Regions from separate parts of the Rhizobium sp. WYCCWR 11146 genome, predicted to be linked through region 4. Evidence: riboswitches for the same ligand, from Rfam matches in the RefSeq annotation. Region 4 holds a riboswitch; each other region holds the start of a gene.
The links. A riboswitch is a leader RNA that binds a small molecule or an ion and turns the genes downstream of it on or off. The one in region 4 is predicted to bind cobalamin.

Region 1: another riboswitch for cobalamin. It lies ahead of nrdH (glutaredoxin-like protein NrdH); the one in region 4 lies ahead of fdhA (formaldehyde dehydrogenase, glutathione-independent).
Region 2: another riboswitch for cobalamin. It lies ahead of HX899_RS20610 (ABC transporter substrate-binding protein); the one in region 4 lies ahead of fdhA (formaldehyde dehydrogenase, glutathione-independent).
Region 3: another riboswitch for cobalamin. It lies ahead of cobU (bifunctional adenosylcobinamide kinase/adenosylcobinamide-phosphate guanylyltransferase); the one in region 4 lies ahead of fdhA (formaldehyde dehydrogenase, glutathione-independent).

Annotation. Positions count from the first base shown of each region.
Region 1 covers NZ_JACCEY010000045.1:7,594-12,087, reverse strand. Annotated here, with positions in the region: gene HX899_RS34440 (heavy metal translocating P-type ATPase) at 1-1,607, shown strand, start outside; cobalamin riboswitch at 1,850-2,076, shown strand; gene nrdH (glutaredoxin-like protein NrdH) at 2,356-2,577, shown strand; gene nrdI (class Ib ribonucleoside-diphosphate reductase assembly flavoprotein NrdI) at 2,587-2,991, shown strand; gene nrdE (class 1b ribonucleoside-diphosphate reductase subunit alpha) at 2,970-4,494, shown strand, end outside.
Region 2 covers NZ_JACCEY010000024.1:163,512-168,005, reverse strand. Annotated here, with positions in the region: gene HX899_RS20615 (iron ABC transporter permease) at 1-970, opposite strand, end outside; gene HX899_RS20610 (ABC transporter substrate-binding protein) at 967-1,983, opposite strand; cobalamin riboswitch at 2,160-2,416, opposite strand; gene HX899_RS20605 (TetR/AcrR family transcriptional regulator) at 2,629-3,195, shown strand; gene HX899_RS20600 (hypothetical protein) at 3,192-3,740, shown strand; gene HX899_RS20595 (tetratricopeptide repeat protein) at 3,831-4,433, shown strand.
Region 3 covers NZ_JACCEY010000024.1:409,060-413,553, forward strand. Annotated here, with positions in the region: gene HX899_RS21780 (adenylate/guanylate cyclase domain-containing protein) at 1-150, shown strand, start outside; gene HX899_RS21785 (chloride channel protein) at 179-1,969, opposite strand; cobalamin riboswitch at 2,230-2,627, shown strand; gene cobU (bifunctional adenosylcobinamide kinase/adenosylcobinamide-phosphate guanylyltransferase) at 3,004-3,513, shown strand; gene cobW (cobalamin biosynthesis protein CobW) at 3,518-4,494, shown strand, end outside.
Region 4 covers NZ_JACCEY010000007.1:258,416-262,909, forward strand. Annotated here, with positions in the region: gene HX899_RS04260 (bifunctional diguanylate cyclase/phosphodiesterase) at 1-552, opposite strand, end outside; gene HX899_RS04265 (transporter substrate-binding domain-containing protein) at 658-1,461, shown strand; gene fdhA (formaldehyde dehydrogenase, glutathione-independent) at 1,541-2,731, opposite strand; cobalamin riboswitch at 2,951-3,151, opposite strand; gene HX899_RS35545 (DMT family transporter) at 3,313-4,218, opposite strand; gene HX899_RS04280 (LysR substrate-binding domain-containing protein) at 4,331-4,494, shown strand, end outside.

The sequences.
Region 1 (4,494 bases), on a different contig from region 4:
CAACCGTTGTGTTCCTGTTCCTCGTTGGCGAGCTGCTGGAAGGGGTGGCAGCGGGCAAGGCGCGCGAAAGCATCCAGTCGCTGACGGCGCTGGTGCCGAAGACCGCGCTGCTCGAAGACAATGGGCAGACACGGGAGGTGCCGGCGGAAAGCCTTTCGGTCGGCGCCATCATCATGGTTCGTCCTGGCGATCGGATCTCGGCGGACGGCATCATCCTCTCAGGCGAGAGCGCGATCGACGAGGCGCCGGTGACGGGCGAGAGCACGCCGGTACGCAAGGGCGTCGATGCCGTCGTTTTTGCCGGCACGGTCAATGGCGACGCGGTGCTCAGGGTTCGCGTCACGGCGGCTGCCGCCGACAACACCATCGCCCGCGTCGTCAAGTTGGTGGAGGAGGCGCAGGAATCGAAGGCGCCGACCGAACGCTTCATCGATCGGTTCTCGCGCTATTACACGCCCGGCGTGGTCGTGGTCGCAGCGCTGGTCGCGGTCGTTCCGCCGCTGCTGTTTGCTGGGCCGTGGGGCGAATGGGTCTATAAGGGCCTTGCGATCCTTTTGATCGGCTGCCCCTGCGCGCTCGTCATCTCGACGCCGGCGGCGATCGCCGCCTCGCTTTCATCCGGTGCGCGACGCGGGCTGCTGATGAAGGGCGGCGCGGTGCTGGAAACGCTCGGCAAGGTGACGATGGTCGCCTTCGACAAGACAGGCACGCTGACAGAAGGCAAGCCTCAGGTAACCGACATCATTTCGTTCGGGCTGAGCGAGGCGCAGGTCTTGTCGCGCGCGGCGGTGCTGGAGCAAGGCTCCAGCCATCCGCTGGCGCTGGCGATCCTCAACCGTGCCAAGGCCGATGGTGTTCCCGTGCCGCCGGCCTTCGAGCTGGAGGCGCTGCCGGGCAAGGGTGTCAGCGGCAAAGTCGGCGGCGAGGCGCTGGATCTGCTGTCGCCGACTGCCGCCCGCGAGCGAGGGACGCTCGGCGCGGAACAGGATGCACGCATCACGGCGCTGAACGACGAGGGCAAGAGCGTGTCGGTGCTGCTCGTTAACGGTGTTATAGCCGGCCTGATCGCCATGCGCGACGAGCCGCGTGAGGATGCCGAGGCCGGGCTCGCTGCCCTCAAATCAGCAGGCGTCAAGGCGATGATGTTGACGGGCGACAACAAGCGGACGGCAGCAGCCGTTGCCGGCATGCTCGGCATCGACTGGCGCGGCGAGATGATGCCGGAGGACAAGCAGCGGGTCGTCGGCGAATTGAAGCGCCAGGGTTTCATCGTCGCCAAGGTCGGCGACGGCATCAACGATGCTCCGGCGCTGGCCGCTGCCGATATCGGCATCGCCATGGGTGGCGGCACCGATGTGGCACTGGAGACGGCGGATGCCGCCGTGCTGCACGGACGCGTCGGCGACGTGGCGCGAATGATCGAACTTTCCAAACGCACGATGCGCAACATCCTGCAGAATATCACCATCGCACTCGGGCTGAAGGCGGTGTTTCTGGTGACGACGATCGCCGGCATTACCGGGCTCTGGCCAGCGATCCTCGCCGATACCGGCGCCACCGTGCTGGTGACGATCAATGCGCTGCGGCTGCTTCGAATAAAGATATGAACATTCCTGACGTCATCCCTCCGGCGCTCGTCACCGGTGGGATCTCTCGTCAACGATTCGGGCCCGATCTCGAATCGAAAATCGCGGGACCGGCCATAGATAGGCTCTCCTCATCGGGACTTTCTCCACAGCCTGCTTTCTTTAAGCTTTGGTTAGCCATGTTTTTCACAGGAACGTAGCGATTTCAAACCTGTCGTAACGCAATGCACAAACCATCCGTTGACGCGAATTTGGATTGGCGTACTATATCTAGTGTTCGAGGTTCCGTCGATTCGTGAGGATCGACGGCTAAGACGGGAATTCGGTGCGCTTCGCCATCATGGCGCGGCAATGCCGGAGCTGCCCCCGCAACTGTAAGCGGCGAGCAACTGTCCGATTTCAGGTCACTGGAGCATGATGCTCCGGGAAGGCTGGGGCAGGGTGCTTTGACCCGTGAGCCAGGAGACCTGCCTCGAACGAAACGTCCACGGGCGGGGTGTCCGGAAGGTCGCGTTGCATGGCTGCGGAGAATCTCCGCATCGCGTTTCGCAGGCCCGAACCTCCGCCCCTGAAACCTTCGTATTGAGCCACTTCGGGGTGAAGTCATGTCAGTATCTCAGTTCAGGCCGCCACCCGCTCGAGGTAGAGGGCGGAGTACGCCCAGCGGCTAAACAGCCGCATAGCTCAAATCATCAGAGAATTTTTCGACGGATATCGACAGATTTCCGATCGATGTCCTGCGCCCAATCGCGTCGTCACGAGGAATATCATGACCATTACCGTCTACAGCAAGCCTGCCTGCGTTCAGTGCACTGCCACCTACCGCGCCCTCGACCGGTTGGGTGTTGATTATGACATCGTCGATATCTCGCAGGATGCCGAAGCGCTCGATCGCGTCCGCAGCCTCGGCTACATGCAGGCGCCTGTCGTCATCGCCGGCGAGCAGCATTGGGCCGGCTTCCGTCCCGACATGATCAGCGCACTTTCCTGAGGAAAGGCGATGGGTCTGATCGTCTATTATTCCAGCCGATCCGAGAACACCCATCGGTTCGTCGCCAAGCTCGGACTGCGCGCGGCGCGCATTCCGCCAAGTGGCGCAGACGCGTTCCATATCCGCGAACCCTTCGTGCTGATCGTGCCGACCTATAGCGGCGACGGCGGCAAGGGCGCCGTTCCCAAGCAGGTGATCCGTTTCCTCAACGATGCGGAAAACCGAGGACACCTCCGCGGCGTGATCGCCGCGGGCAACAGCAATTTCGGCGAGACATACGGGCTCGCCGGCGACGTGGTCTCGCAGAAATGCCGGGTGCCGTACCTCTACAGGTTCGAGCTGCTGGGCACGGAAGACGACGTAGCCAACGTCAAACACGGAATGGAACGGTTTTGGACACGGGAACACCTCTGACGCGGGATGCGGGCGCAAAACCGCATAACACTTTTGCTCATCCCGCCGGCGAACGCCCTTTGAAAGCGGCGGAAACGCTCGACTATCATGCGCTGAACGCGATGCTGAACCTCTATGACGATGAGGGGCGGATCCAGCTCGACAAGGATCGAATGGCTGCCAAGCAATATTTCCTGCAGCATGTGAACCAGAACACGGTGTTCTTCCACAATCTGAGGGAAAAGCTCGATTACCTCGTGACCGAGGGCTATTACGAGCAGGAGGTTCTCGACCAGTATTCCTTCAATTTCGTGCGGGATCTGTTCGACCAGGCCTATGCCAAGAAATTCCGTTTCCCGACCTTCCTCGGCGCCTTCAAATACTACACCAGCTATACGCTGAAGACTTTCGACGGAAAGCGCTATCTCGAGCGCTACGAAGACCGCATCTGCATGGTGGCTCTGGCCTTGGCACGCGGCGACGAGGCCCTTGCCCGCGACATGGTCGAGGAGATCATTTCTGGCCGCTTCCAGCCGGCGACGCCGACCTTCCTCAATGCCGGCAAGAAGCAGCGCGGCGAACTGGTTTCCTGCTTCCTGCTCCGCGTCGAGGACAATATGGAATCGATCGGCCGGTCGATCAATTCGGCGCTGCAATTGTCGAAGCGCGGCGGCGGCGTGGCGCTGTCGCTGACGAATATCCGCGAGGCGGGCGCGCCGATCAAGCATATTGAGAACCAGTCCTCGGGCATCATCCCTGTCATGAAGTTGCTCGAAGACAGTTTCTCCTATGCCAACCAGCTCGGCGCGCGGCAGGGAGCAGGGGCCGTCTATCTCAACGCCCATCACCCCGATGTCATGCGCTTCCTCGACACCAAGCGCGAAAATGCCGACGAGAAGATCCGCATCAAGACGCTGTCGCTCGGCGTCGTCGTTCCCGATATCACCTTCGAGCTCGCCAAGAACAACGAGGATATGTATCTGTTCTCGCCCTATGACGTGGAGCGCGTCTATGGCGTGCCCTTCACCGAGATTTCGGTGACCGAAAAGTACCGCGAGATGGCGGATGATGCCCGCATCTCCAAGAAGAAGATCAAGGCGCGCGAATTCTTCCAGGTGCTTGCCGAAATCCAGTTCGAGAGCGGCTACCCCTACATCATGTTCGAGGACACGGTGAACCGGGCGAACCCGATCGCCGGGCGTATTTCGATGAGCAATCTATGCTCGGAAATCCTGCAGGTGAGCGAGGCGAGCGAATATAATGACGACCTTTCCTACAAACATCTCGGCAAGGATATTTCCTGCAATCTCGGCTCGCTGAATATCGCGGCGGCAATGGATTCGGCCGATTTCGGCAGGACGATCGAGACCTCGATCCGGGCGCTGACGGCCGTTTCCGACATGAGTCACATTTCCTCGGTTCCCTCGATCGAGAAGGGCAATGACGAGAGCCATGCAATCGGCCTCGGCCAGATGAACCTGCACGGTTACCTCGCCCGCGAACGCATCTTCTACGGCTCCGAGG
Region 2 (4,494 bases), on a different contig from region 4:
CGATCGGCAGGATCTGCTGCGGGATGATGATGCGCGAAATAATATCGGCGCCGACCATGTAGATCGCGCCGCCGAGCGCCGTTGCCGGCAGCAGCCGCCTATGCGCCGGCCCGACGAGGAAGCGGGCGGCATGGGGGATGACGAGGCCGACGAAGCCGATCGAACCCACCATGCTGACGACGCTTGCCGTCATCGCCGCCGTCATGGCGAACAGCACGATCTGGACGCGGCGTACGGCAATGCCGAGCGAGGCGGCGGCATCCGTGCCGAAGGCGAAGGCGTCGAGCGCCCGCACATGGGCCATGCAGATGACGAAGCCGGCAAGCGCGATTGGCACCGACAGATAGACATCGGGCCAGCGCACGCCGCTGAGCGAACCCAGCAGCCAGAACAGGATGCCGCGCGCCTGCTCGGCATTCGCCGATGTCGTCACGATGTAGGAGGTTAGTGCATTGAAGAGCTGCGAACCGGCGACGCCGCACAGGATGATGCGCTCACCGGTTCCCCCCGCACCCGTCGCCAGGATGCCGACCAGCAAAAAGGCAATGACCGCACCGATGAAGGCGCCGCTCGACAGGCCGAGAACACCGTAGCCGGAACCGAGGATCATCACGCAGACGGCCCCCGTCGAGGCACCGGCGGAGATGCCGAGCACGTAGGGTTCGGCCAGCGGATTGCGCAGCAGCGCCTGCAGGATCGCGCCCGAAAGCGAGAGCGACGCGCCGGCGCTGGCCGCGACGAGCGCGCGGCTCAGACGATAATCCCAGACGATGCCCTGGTGGATGCGGCTGAGCTCGAAATCCGTTCCGAACAGACGGTTCGAAATCGCCTCCGCCGTCGTCGCAAGCGGGATCGCGATCTCGCCGATCGAAACGGCAAGACTGACCATCAGCCCGAGCAGGAGAAGTGCCGCCGTGGTGAGCGCGGCAAGCGCCCACCATCCCTGTTGCCTGACCGACACTGCCTTCACTGCGCCAGGCCGAAGGACTTGATGCCGTTCGCCAATGTCTCGATACCGTCGATCGTGCGGATCGTCGGGTTCATCGACTGCGCGTCCATCATCACGAAGTGCTTGTTTTTGACCGCGTCCAGCTCCTTGGTCACAGGATCGTTCTCGAGGAAATCGACCTTGACCTTGGGATCGTCAGCGGCGTAACGGCGGCGGTCCATGGTCGCGAGCACGATGACGGCAGGGTTAGCCTGGGCGATGGTTTCCCAACCGACCAGCGGCCATTCCTCTTCCGTGGTGACGACGTTCTTCGCACCGATCGTCTTCAGAATATAGGCGGGCGCGCTGTTCTTGCCGGCGATGAAGGCGTCGCCATTGACCTCCTTGCTGGAGAACCAGAAGACGACGGGCAGGTTCTTGCCCGACGCGCCTGATATCGAGGCGACGGCATCCGACTCGCGCTTCTTCAGCTTGGAAATCAGCGCATCGCCGCGCTCCTTGACGTCGAAGATCTCCGAGAGCTCGGCGATTTCCCGGTAGATCAGGTCCATCGTGAACAGCTCCTTGCGCACGCCGTCGCCGCCATCAGTGTTGACCTTGGCGACGCAATCGGCCGGCGCGAGATAGGTATTGATCCCGAGATCCTTGAATTGCTCCCGCTTGCCGACCGAGCCCTGCGCGCCGACATGCCATTCGAACTCGGCCGTCACCAGGTCGGGCTCCTGCCCGACGACGGATTCGAAGCTCGGGTCGTTGTCGGCAAGCCGCTTTATCTTGCTGTTGGCCTCGGCATATTGCGGCAGGACGGGACCGACCCAGACGGCCGTTCCGGCGATCTTGTCGGCAAGGCCGAGCGAGAAGAGCACTTCGGTCATGCCCTGACCGATCGAAACGACTTTGGATGGCGCCTTTTCGAAGGTCACCTGCTGGCCGCAATTGGTGATGGTCAAGGGATATCGGGTCGCGGCAAGGCTTGGTGCCGCAAAGCCGGCGAGCCCGAAGGCAAATGTCATGGTGGCGAGAATCTGGCGCATGGAAAACCTCGATGAAGGGAAAATCACGGCCGTTCCGCGCATATGCGCGGACCGAAAGCACGCTTAGGCGTGCACTAGCCGCAGGAGGCCCAATCGAGACGGATGCATGCCGGAATTCGGCGAAGGTTCAGCAGGTCAATCATATCTGTTCCTTGTCCGGGCATCCCCGCCCGGTTGATTGGATCGTGATTGACGGCAGGTCTCCTGGCTTGCGGATATCCGTCGTTTCATCCTCCTTCCCGCGATATCTCGCAGTGGCAGGGCCATGAGCCCTTCAGAGATGGCCAGTCGCTGGCCACTCCTGAGATGATCGACAATCCGCTTACAGTTGCGGGGGCAGCCACGGTCTCGGTCCCTACTGGGTCATCCTCACCGTGTTCCCTATTAATCCCCTTGGAGTCATCTTCAGGGAACCGTCGCACCCAGTTACGTCGCCGGCCCGCCCGGCGTCAATAACTATTCCCGCGTGTCATGCCGCCTCACCGACAAATGCGCTTCATGCCGTCTCACCGCGCAAACCGCCGGTTGCCAGAAGACGTTTGACAGCAATGCTGCCATTATGGCATTAATACTGCCATGAATAAAGTGACACCGCCTCGACCCACGGCCCGCGAAGAGTTGGCGACCATCACGCAGGACCGCATCATGGAAGGTCTTGCCGCCCTGTTGCGCGCCGGTAGCGACGAGGTCACCTTCGATCTCGTCGCCCGCCAGTCCGGCGTGCCGCAGCGCACGCTTTATCGCTATTTCGCCAACAAGGAGACACTGCTCGCCGCGTTCTGGCACTGGGTGAATGCGCTGATCGCCGTGCCGGCGCTGCCGGCTTCGCCTGAGCAAGTAGTGGCGCATATTCCCGAGCTCTTTTCTGCCTTCGACCGCGACGAGCCGCTGGTGAGAGCGATGCTGCACAATCCTCATGGTCGCGCGGTGAGGCTCGCCCATGCCGAGGCGCGGCGCGAGAAGTTTTCGATCGCGCTGCGCGATGTCACCGGGACGATTCCCGCAGAAGATGCCCGGCATCTGCTCGCCGCTGTGACAGCGCTCTGCTCTGCTTCGGGATGGGAGAGCATGAAAGATAACTGGAGCCTGTCGGGCGCTGAAGCCGCGAAGGCCGCGCAATGGGCCGTGCAGGCCCTGATCGACGATGCACGCCGGCGTTCCCGCGGGACCGAGGCCCGCCAGCCGGCAACAATGGAAGGAGACGCGCGATGATTCATCACATGTCGTTCGGCGTGCGCGATCCCGGTCGCGTCGCCCGGGTGCTGGCGGAGCTCATGGAGGCGACCGCGCTGCGGGCGCCGACCCCGCCCTTTCCCCATGACGCCTGGCTCGTCGTATCGGGCGATACGCAAGGCTCCTTCCTCGAAATCCTGCCCGCAACCGCGGTCTTCGATCCGGACGCACCGCTCGGCATCCGCCAGCGCCCGGCGACCTTCGAGCCGGTCACCGCCCACGTGCTGGTCAGCGCCGCGGTAGACGCCGCGTCGATCGAGACTGCCGCCGCCCGCGAAGGCTGGTGCGCCGAGCAGGTGGAAACCGGCCTCTTCCGGATCGTCAAGCTCTGGGTCGAGGACAACGTCCTGGTCGAATTCCTGGCAAAGGGTGAAGCCGATCGTTACATCGAAGCCTTCGGCCCCGCGGGCCTTCCCTCCCTCGACGGCAAATTGCGGGACCTCGAGGCAAAGCTTGGCGATGCCCTCGCGCAGAAGCTGCCGCCTGGCGTGCTGGAAAAAGCGCTGGGACATCCGCAGGCGTAGTCGTTGCCGGACCTGCGTCACGACGGATTGCGGAAGGCAGGCCCCGACATAGTTTTGGCGCCACCGATTTCAACGAGGTTTGATGTAGCAATGAGCAATCCGGATAGCACCGATCTCGCCGCCGCCGGGATAGACGCGATTCGCCAAGCAGCCGAGCAAGGCGATGCGCAAGCACAATTTGAATTGGGCCACATCACCGCACGAGGTGAAGGTGTCACCCGCGATAAAACAGAAGGCGCGGGATGGCTTCAGAAAGCCGCCGAACAAGGTCATGCCGACGCGCAATTCCTCCTGGCGGGCCTCTATCTCATGGGGGACGGAGTTGCACAGAGCGCGCCCGAAGGCTGCGAGTGGCTTGACAAATCCGCCAATCAAGGCCACGCCGACGCGCAATATTTGCTGGGCTTGATGAGAGAAGACGGCGACGGTTGCGATATCGATGCAGCAGACGCTGTCAGATGGTACAGCCAAGCCGCAGATCAGGATCATGCTGGTGCACAGTACAGGCTAGCCCAGTTGAAAGAGCACGGCGTGGGCTGCGAGATCGATCTGACAGAAGCATTCAAATGGTACCGTCGTGCTGCACTTCAGGATTACCCGGATGCAAGGGAAGATCTACTCGGATTATGCCGTGCACATCCAGACCTGCCGCTACCGGTGTCAGAATTGCTCGATGGCAAAGGTCGCTCCTGATACCCAGCTCTTTTTCCCGGGCGGCGCAGCGTCCAGACGTCGTCACCGGCCAACTATCCCC
Region 3 (4,494 bases), on a different contig from region 4:
AAACTCTGCGGCACGCTCGGCCATCATCTTCTGATGTCGGAAAGCTTCGCCGTCACCTGCGCCGTTGCCAACGAATGTCTGGGATCCTTCGAATTGCGCGGGGTTTCGAAAGCGGTAAACGTGTTCAAGCTCGCCGACGCCGTATCCTGAAGCGTCGATCCGATCGGCGCGACGACGCTCAGATCTCGCCTGAGACCTCGCGGCGGCGGCGGTCGAGTTCTTCGCTGTAGCGGCGCAGCGTATAGCTTTCGCTGAGCTGGCCGATCACTTTGCGTTCGATCAGGTTGTTGACGACGGCGAGCGCTTCGCTTTCGCTCTTGTCGAAGATCGCCGCCGCCTGCCTGGCATTCATCTGCGGCTGCAGGAAATCGTTGCGGTAGTGGATAAAATCGGCAAGCGCCTTGCCCTCGTCCTGCGCGTCGGTTGGGTTGGCGTAGATCTCCGGCACCAGCACGAGGCCTGCATATTTGTCGCTCTCCTCGACGAGGATGACGCGCTGGGTCGAGCCGATCGGAAAGGCCTGCTTGAATTCCTCCAGAGAGATGCCCGCCCTTGCCGTCTTGACGTCGGCACGCATCAGCTTGTCGACGGTCAGGTTGCGGATCCAGCCGACGTCGTGGGCGCTGCGGATGCTTTCGCCGCGCAGGTGGAAGCGCCATGTGGCGAAGGAGTAGCCGAAGGTCGAGCGCACGACGAGCGAGGAGGTTATGACGGCAGCGAGTACCAGCGCCGTGATCGGAAAATCGCCGGTGATTTCAAGCGCCAGGAACGTCATGGTCAGCGGCCCGCCGATGACGGCGACGGCAAGCGAACTCATGCCGACCACGGCATAGATGACGGGCGTCAGCGTCGCATCGGCGAAATAGGGGCCGCAATAGGCGAAGAGTTTGCCGAGCAGGGCGCCCATGAACAGTGAGGCGAAGAACAGCCCGCCCCTGAAGCCGGAGCCGATCGAGATCGCCGAGGCGAAGGATTTCAAGAGGAAGAGGCCGATCAGCGTCGGGATCGCCACCTCATGGGAAAGGTTGAGATGCAGCGCGCCGTGGCCGGCCGAGAGCACCTGAGGCGAGATCATCGCCAGCAGCCCGACGATGATGCCGCCAAGCGCCGGGCGGAAGGGTGGGGCGATCGAACTCTTGCGCGCCAGCTCCTCGACAAAGGCGACGCCCTGCATGATCAGGATGCCCACACCGGCGCAGAAAGCGCCGAGCAGAAGTGCTGGGATATAATCGGCCGGCACGACCGAGCCGAAGCTGCCGATATCGATGGTGAAATCGCTACCCGCAAGCAGCCTTGCGATCAGGGTGGAGACAAGGGCGGAGACGACGACGGGAGTCAGCGAGACGATCGTATAGGTGCCGATGATCAGCTCGAAAGCATAGAAAGCGCCGGTCAGCGGCGCGTTGAAGGCGGCGGCGATGGCGCCCGCCGCGCCGCAGCCAACAAGGGTGCGCAGGTCCGAGCGGCGAAGCTGCAGCTTCAGGCCGAATTTCGACGCGAGCCCGGCGGCAAGCTGGGTATAGCCGGCCTCCAGTCCGACCGAGGCGCCGAAACCGTTGGAGATCAGGTTCTGCACGGCAACGATGATGCTGTCGGTCAAGGACAGGCGGCCGCCATGCAGCGCATTGGCCTCGATCGGGTCGACCATCGGTTTCTTGCGGCGTTTCGCCAGCACTAGAAGCAACAGGCCGAGCAGAGCGCCGCCGATAACCGGGGCGGTGAGCAGCAGCAGCTTGTTCTCGATCTCGGACGAGCTCAACCGTTCGCTGTCGGCGATGCCGAAGACCAGCTGATGCAGCTCGTTGGAGACGTAGCTCATGCCGGTGACGGCGAGACCTGAGATGACGCCGACGACGGCGCCTGCCAGCGACAGGCCGACCTCGCTACGGCGGGCCAGCGCCCGCAGGCGTCCCGGATCGAAGAAAACACGCAGCGCGCGGAAACGGCGCCGATCCAATTTCATAAGCATGGCTAGACAACTAGGCGGGGAGAGGCCCGGTCAAGGGGCGGAGATGGTCGCGCAGTCCGCTTGCGATGCAATTGCGGCGAAAAGCCGGCGGTTGGAACAAATTTCGATGAAGTAAGTCTCTGATAAATGACGATATTTTAGATGGGGTAAGTCGTGTTTGAGTAGCCGCATCTCGGAACCAGCGATCGGGTGGCCGCCAAGGCCGGTTGACTTCATCCCTGCGCTTGCCTAACCATCCCGATAACGGATGGTCGACTGACCATCCTGACATAACGGATGGTTCCGGATCGGTGTTGCGCCCTTCCGGATGAAAAGGGAATGTGAAGGGGCGGACCCAAGCCGGGCGCCTTCATCACAGCCGACCCCGCGACTGTAGAGCGGTCAGGGTCTTCCATCCGGCATCAGGCCCTTCCGGCCGGCGGCTTGCAATAATGCAGGCGGGCGGGATGGGCGACATGCCGGAAAAGCCACTGGATATGCATGGTGATCAACCGGGGTCGGACGCCTCTCAAGTCTACGAATCGTCCACCTTTTCACTAATGCAGCCGGGAAGGCGAGGATGATCCGCTGGCACGATCAGGGCGACCGGTTTCCGGTCTGCCCCGATCGCGGCCGATAACCGCGAGCCAGGAGACCTGCCATGCGTGCCGGGCGAGAAGCCCACACCTGGGTATTATGCCCGTTGCCAGCACGGAGGTTGTCTTGGCTGAACGATTGAATTCGGCGCGGCTTGGTGCGGCGCACGCCACGCCTCCAAGCAGCGCTGCAAGAGGAGTGTTTTCGGCCGCTTATGTCGAATGCTGGGTACCCCCCTCTGTCCTGCCGGACATCTCCCCCACAAGGAGGGAGATCGGCAAGCAGCACGACCGTCGTCCTACATCAATTGTTTGGAGAAAAGCTCTCGGCGATTCAATCTCCCCCTTTGTGGGGGAGATGTCCGGCAGGACAGAGGGGGGCGTCACACCCTCAGTAGCCGAGAAAGGTGCATTCGGAGCAAGCCACGACTACGCACTCTCCCCGAGGGGCGTTTGAGTATGACCGCCACCTTCATCCTCGGCGGCGCACGCTCCGGCAAATCCCGTTTCGCCGAATCCCTCGTCACAGCGACCGGCCTCGACCGTCACTATGTCGCGACCGGGCGTGCCTGGGACGAGGAGATGCAGGCGCGCATCACCCAACACAAGGCCGACCGGGGTCCGTCCTGGACAACGCATGAAGAGCCGCTCGATCTGGTCGGTAAACTCGCCGCCATAGACGGCGAAGGGGGCATCGTGCTGGTCGATTGCCTGACGCTCTGGGTCACCAATCTGATGATGGAGGAGCGGAATATGGCGGCGGAATTTGCAGCCCTTGCCGATTTCCTGCCCGCCGCGAAGGCGCGGCTCGTTTTCGTTTCCAACGAGGTCGGTCTCGGTATCGTGCCCGACAATCGCATGGCGCGGGATTTTCGCGATCATGCCGGCCGGCTGCACCAATCGATCGCGGCGAAGGCCGCCGAAGTTTATTTCATCGCGGCAGGCCTGCCGCTGAAAATGAAGGGTTAAGTCTATGAACCAGCAGAAGATTCCCGCAACCGTCATCACCGGCTTCCTCGGCGCCGGCAAGACGACGATGATCCGCAACCTGCTCACCAATGCCGGCGGCAAGAAGATTGCGTTGATCATCAACGAATTCGGCGATCTCGGCGTCGACGGCGACGTGCTGAAGGGCTGCGGTGCGGAGAATTGCACCGAGGACGATATCATCGAGCTGACCAATGGCTGCATCTGCTGCACCGTTGCGGACGACTTCATTCCGACGATGACGAAGCTGCTCGAGCGCGAGCAGAGGCCCGACCATATCGTCATCGAGACTTCGGGCCTTGCTTTGCCGCAGCCGCTGGTCGCCGCCTTCAACTGGCCTGATATCCGCACGCAGGTGACTGTCGACGGCGTCATCACGGTGGTCGATAGCGCCGCCGTCGCCGCCGGGCGTTTTGCCGATGACCATGATGCTGTCGATGCGCGCCGCGCCGAGGACGAGTCGCTCGATCACGAAAGCCCGATCGAGGAGCTGTTCGAGGACCAGCTTACCTGCGCCGACCTCATCGTGCTCAACAAGACAGACCTGATCGACGCTGCCGGCCTTATCAGGGTGCGCGACGAGGTCGCCTCCCGCACGGTGCGCAAGCCCGTGATGATCGAAGCGAAGAACGGCGAAGTGTCGGCCGGTATCCTGCTCGGTCTCGGCATCGGCACAGAGGACGATGTCGCCAATCGCAAGTCGCATCACGAGCTGGAGCACGAGGACGGCGCGCCGCACGACCATGACGAATTCGACAGCTTCGTCGTCGAGCTCGGACCGATTGCCGATCCCGTCGGCTTCGTCGAAGCGCTGAAGAGCATCATTGCCGCCCATGACGTGCTGCGCCTCAAGGGTTTCGTCGATGTGTCAGGCAAGCCTATGCGCCTGCAGCTCCAGGCCGTCGGCAGCCGCATCGATCACTATTTCGACCGCGCCTGGACGCCAAGCGAAAAGCGCGCCAC
Region 4 (4,494 bases):
CATTGAGGATGGCGTTCGTTCGTTCAAAGCCGTGCTTCGCCTGACGCCAAAGCGGGCATCCTTAAGGAGAGGCAAAAAGAGAGGCTTCATCCAGCGGTACCGCTTCTCCGTTTGGGCGTCCGCCAGCATGAGCAGTTGAGCCTTTTCGTCGACGACAAAGGCCTGATCGTAGCCGAACGCAGACATCGCCGTCTGGCTGATCGCACTCCCGGCTGCCGCCGTCAAAACGGCATCGAGGCTGGAGGAGCCTTCGGTCGGCAGGGCGGCAGGATAGACACGTGCGAGGTAACCATTGCCGAACTGGCCGATAACATGCGCGACTTGATCGACCTGTTCGCGCAGGCGGGCATTCACAAGCTGGCGCTGTCGATCAAGGGCTGCAGCGTCGCTCTCGGTTCCTGCCCAGAGCGCCGAAAGCACGACAAGTCCGATCGCTCCAAGCCCGCTAACGGCAATAAGAAACAGAATTCTTCCCGAAGCGATCCAGGATTGCTGAAACGTGTTGGAGCTGGAAGGAAGAACGATGTGCAAGCGTAGACCCCTGAACACCACGACGCGGGCGCATTCGTCGACGCTAACAAAGAAGCGTTCACGTAGAATTAAAAGCTGTGAGCCACTATGGCGCGAGATCGACTATGCCCTAAGGAGCTCCCGACGATGTTGCGCATATCCATTCAGACTATAGTGCGCGGAGCGCTGATGGCGGGCGGGATCGGTATCTTTTTGGCGGCCTCGCCGCTCGAGGTGGCTGCGCAAGATCGCACGCCGATGAGAATTGCCGTCGAAGGTGCGTTTCCGCCCTTCAACTATCTCGATGCAAATAACAAGCTTCAGGGCTTCGACATCGATATTGCCAATGCTCTCTGCGAGGTTGGCAAGTTCGAATGCCAATTTATCATCGAGAAGTGGGACGACATCATCCCCGATCTCGTTGCCGACAAATACGACGCGATCATCTCATCCATGTCGATGAGCCTCGAGCGGCGTCAAAAGGTTGCCTTCACTGAAAAATACTACAACAGCCCGTCGGTGTTCATCGCCCGGAAGGATTCGTCAATCAGCGATGTCAGCCCCGCCGCCCTCAGCGACAAAATTCTTGGGGTGACATCGTCGACGGCGCAGGAATCCTATGCCAACCATCTCTATCCAGAAATGAAAAGGACGGTTTTTCGGTCTTCGCCGGAATTGTACAAGGGCCTGGCAGATGGGAGCGTCGACATTATCCTCGAGGATAAACTCGCCATCTACGACTGGATTGCCAACACCAAGGCAGGGGGCTGCTGCGAGTTCAAAGGGCCGGATCTGATCGACGTCACATATTTCGGTGAAGGTGCCGGGATCGCGCTGCGCCTGGATGACAAGGAGCGTCTGACGCGCCTGAACGAAGCGTTGAAGAGCATCAAGGCGGACGGGACCTATGACATGATCAACGCAAAATATTTCCCGTTCAGCATCCAGTAGTTCGCCGGCCAACTTTCGAGAATGCGGGATGGTCGGGTTTTCCGCCCGACCATCCCTACCAAGTCCTTCGGTCGTATCGCTATGCGGCTTTCGCGACCTCTCCGTGCGGATCGAGGACATATTTCGTCGCCGCTCCCTGGTCGAAGCTCTCATATCCATTGGCGGCATCGTCGAGCGGGATGACCTTGGCGTTGACGATATCGGCAATTGGCAGTCGGTCGTGGAGGATCGCCTGCATGAGTTGACGATTGTATTTGATCACCGGAGTCTGGCCGGTGTGGAAGGACTGTGCCTTGGCCCATCCGAGGCCGAAGCGGAGCGAAAGATTGCCGTGTTTGGCGGCGTTGTCGACGGCGCCCGGATCCTCGGTGACATAGAGGCCGGGAATGCCGATCGAACCCGCGGCTCGGGTAATCTCCATCATCTGATTGAGCACGATCGCCGGCTGTTCCCCGCCCGAGTGGCCGCGTGCCTCGAAGCCGACCGCATCAATGGCGCTGTCCACCTCGTTGGTGCCGACGACCTGCGCGATCATGTCGCCAAGACGGTCGCTCTTCGACAGGTCGATCGGTTCGAAACCGACCTTTGCCGCATGCGCCAGACGGTCCTTGTTGAAATCACCGATCATCACGACAGCAGCGCCGAGAATGCGAGCCGAAGCCGCAGCGGCAAGGCCGACCGGGCCGGCGCCGGCGACATAGACGGTCGAGCCGACCCCAACGCCTGCACGCACCGCGCCATGGAAGCCGGTGGGCAGAATGTCGGAGAGCATAGTGAGATCGCGGATCTTCGCCATTGCCTTGTCCCGATCGGGGATTTTCAACAGGTTGAAATCTGCATAGGGGATAGTGACGTAGCGCGCCTGTCCGCCGATCCAGCCGCCCATGTCGACATAACCGTAAGCACCGCCGGCGCGGGCCGGGTTGACCGTCAGGCAGACACCGGTATCCTGAGACTTGCAGCAGCGGCAACGGCCGCAGGCGACATTGAAAGGCACCGAGACGATATCGCCGATGTCGAGCATCTCGACGTCGATGCCTTTCTCGATGATCTCGCCAGTGATTTCATGACCGAGGACCAGGCCCGGCATCGCCGTCGTGCGGCCGCGGACCATGTGTTGATCGGAGCCGCAGATATTGGTCGATATCACCTTCAGGATGACGCCGTGTTCGATGCGGCGGCCGTCGGGCGCTTCCAGCTTCGGATCGTCGATGTCGCGCACTTCGACCTTGCCAGGACGGAGATAGACGACGCCTCTATTTTTGCTCATGGATTCCTCCCACTTGTTTGAATGCCTCGATCTGCAACCGATGCAGTCGATGGCAACCTTCCCTCCGGCCTGCCTCCTCTGCAGCCCGGTGTCCACAACACGAGGATACCGCCGCATCGGGCGATATTCGGATTTTCAAAACGGCAGATTGGGTGGAGAAGAGGATGAACGCCACGGTTTTCGCCTGTGGTTCCGCTCGTGACCGTCTGTCCGCAATCCGTCGATTTGCTGTGCAAGAGCTGGTTTCCGGCTCCAGAATCTCCTTTCGATCCATCACGATATCTTTCCGGATGTCTATCCGGCGATTTCCTTGAGGATTTCAGTTCTTCTACCGCTGCGGGGCAGCGCCGGCGTCAGGCCGGCGTCCCAATGGTCCATTTCGCCAGTTTGCGAGATAGCGCCTTGAACACCACTAACAAACCATGCCTGACGGACAACAGCGATCAAGAAAACGACATGGGCGCAACTCAAAGACGACAGTCGGCAAAGTCGCAATAGCGCTGCGCAGCGGAAATAATTGATCCCGCGAATACGGCGGTTTTCCGGATCGTCCCGGAAGATTTGATCGCCGCCTAAAGGCTTTAGGCGCGATGCGGTCGCCGGCTGCGGCTGACGTCGATGGCCGTGTGCCAGAGCACGGCGCCGAGGATGATCGCGCCGCCGAAAAAGGTAGCGACGGGCGGTTGCTCGGCAAACAACAGCCAGACCCAGAACGGCGTGAGTACGATTTCCATCGTGCCGATCAGCGCGGCTTCAGCCGGCGGCATCCGCTTCGCCCCGGCAAGGAAGAGCACCAGCGCCAGGGAGAAATTGGTCGCGCCGAAGGCGGCAAGAACGATCCAATTGTGCAGGTCGAGCGAGCCGACCGAACCGAACGGGGCAAAGATGGCCAGCGTCAGGAAGGCGCTGACGACGGTCGGCGGCAGGCTCGGCACGCCGGGATTGATGCGCGGAATGATGATGACCAGCGCGAAGGACGCCGTCATGCCGAGCGCCAGCAGATCGCCCACGCCGGTCCCTCCGCCGATCGACGAGGCGACGATGACGGCCACGCCGAGGAGCGAGATGCCGCCGGCAATCAGCGTCCGCCTGGAGACCCTCTCCCTAAGGATGACCCAGCCGAGCATGGCCGCGATGAAGGGCGCGGTCGCATAGATCATCGTCACATTGGCGACGGTGGTCATATAGAGCGCCCCGATGAAGCATACCTGACTGAAAGTCTGGCATGCGATCATCGCAAGACCGGACGGATGGAAGACGGATCGCCATTGCTGCCGTGAAATGCCCCCTTCGAGGAAAAGGCAGGGGATCAGCAGGAACAGGCCACCGAACAACGATCGCCAGGCGATCGCCGTCCACACATCGGTCGTCAGGAGTCGCGAATAGACGCCGCTCGCGCTCCAGGCAAGTGTCGCGGCAACGATGAGAAGCACACCCTTCTCGTGCTCGCTGCCTGCGAGGCGTCTGGCCGGATTTTCAATTGTCACGCAGATATTCTCAAAGAAGGAAGTCGAACGCGGCTCATTTGTGCGTCAAGAATTGACATCAGACAAACGAATAGTAGAGATAGCTGTCATCGATTTTTTAAATGGCTGTCTCATGCACGAACCGATTGAGAGCGACCTGCTCAGAACTTTCCTGGTCGTTGCCGAGACGTCGAATTTCTCCGCAGCCGCCCAGCGCATCGGGCGGACGCAATCGGCCGTCAGCAGCCAGATCAAGAGGCTCGAAGAGACGATCGGCGAAACCCTGTTCGATCGGGG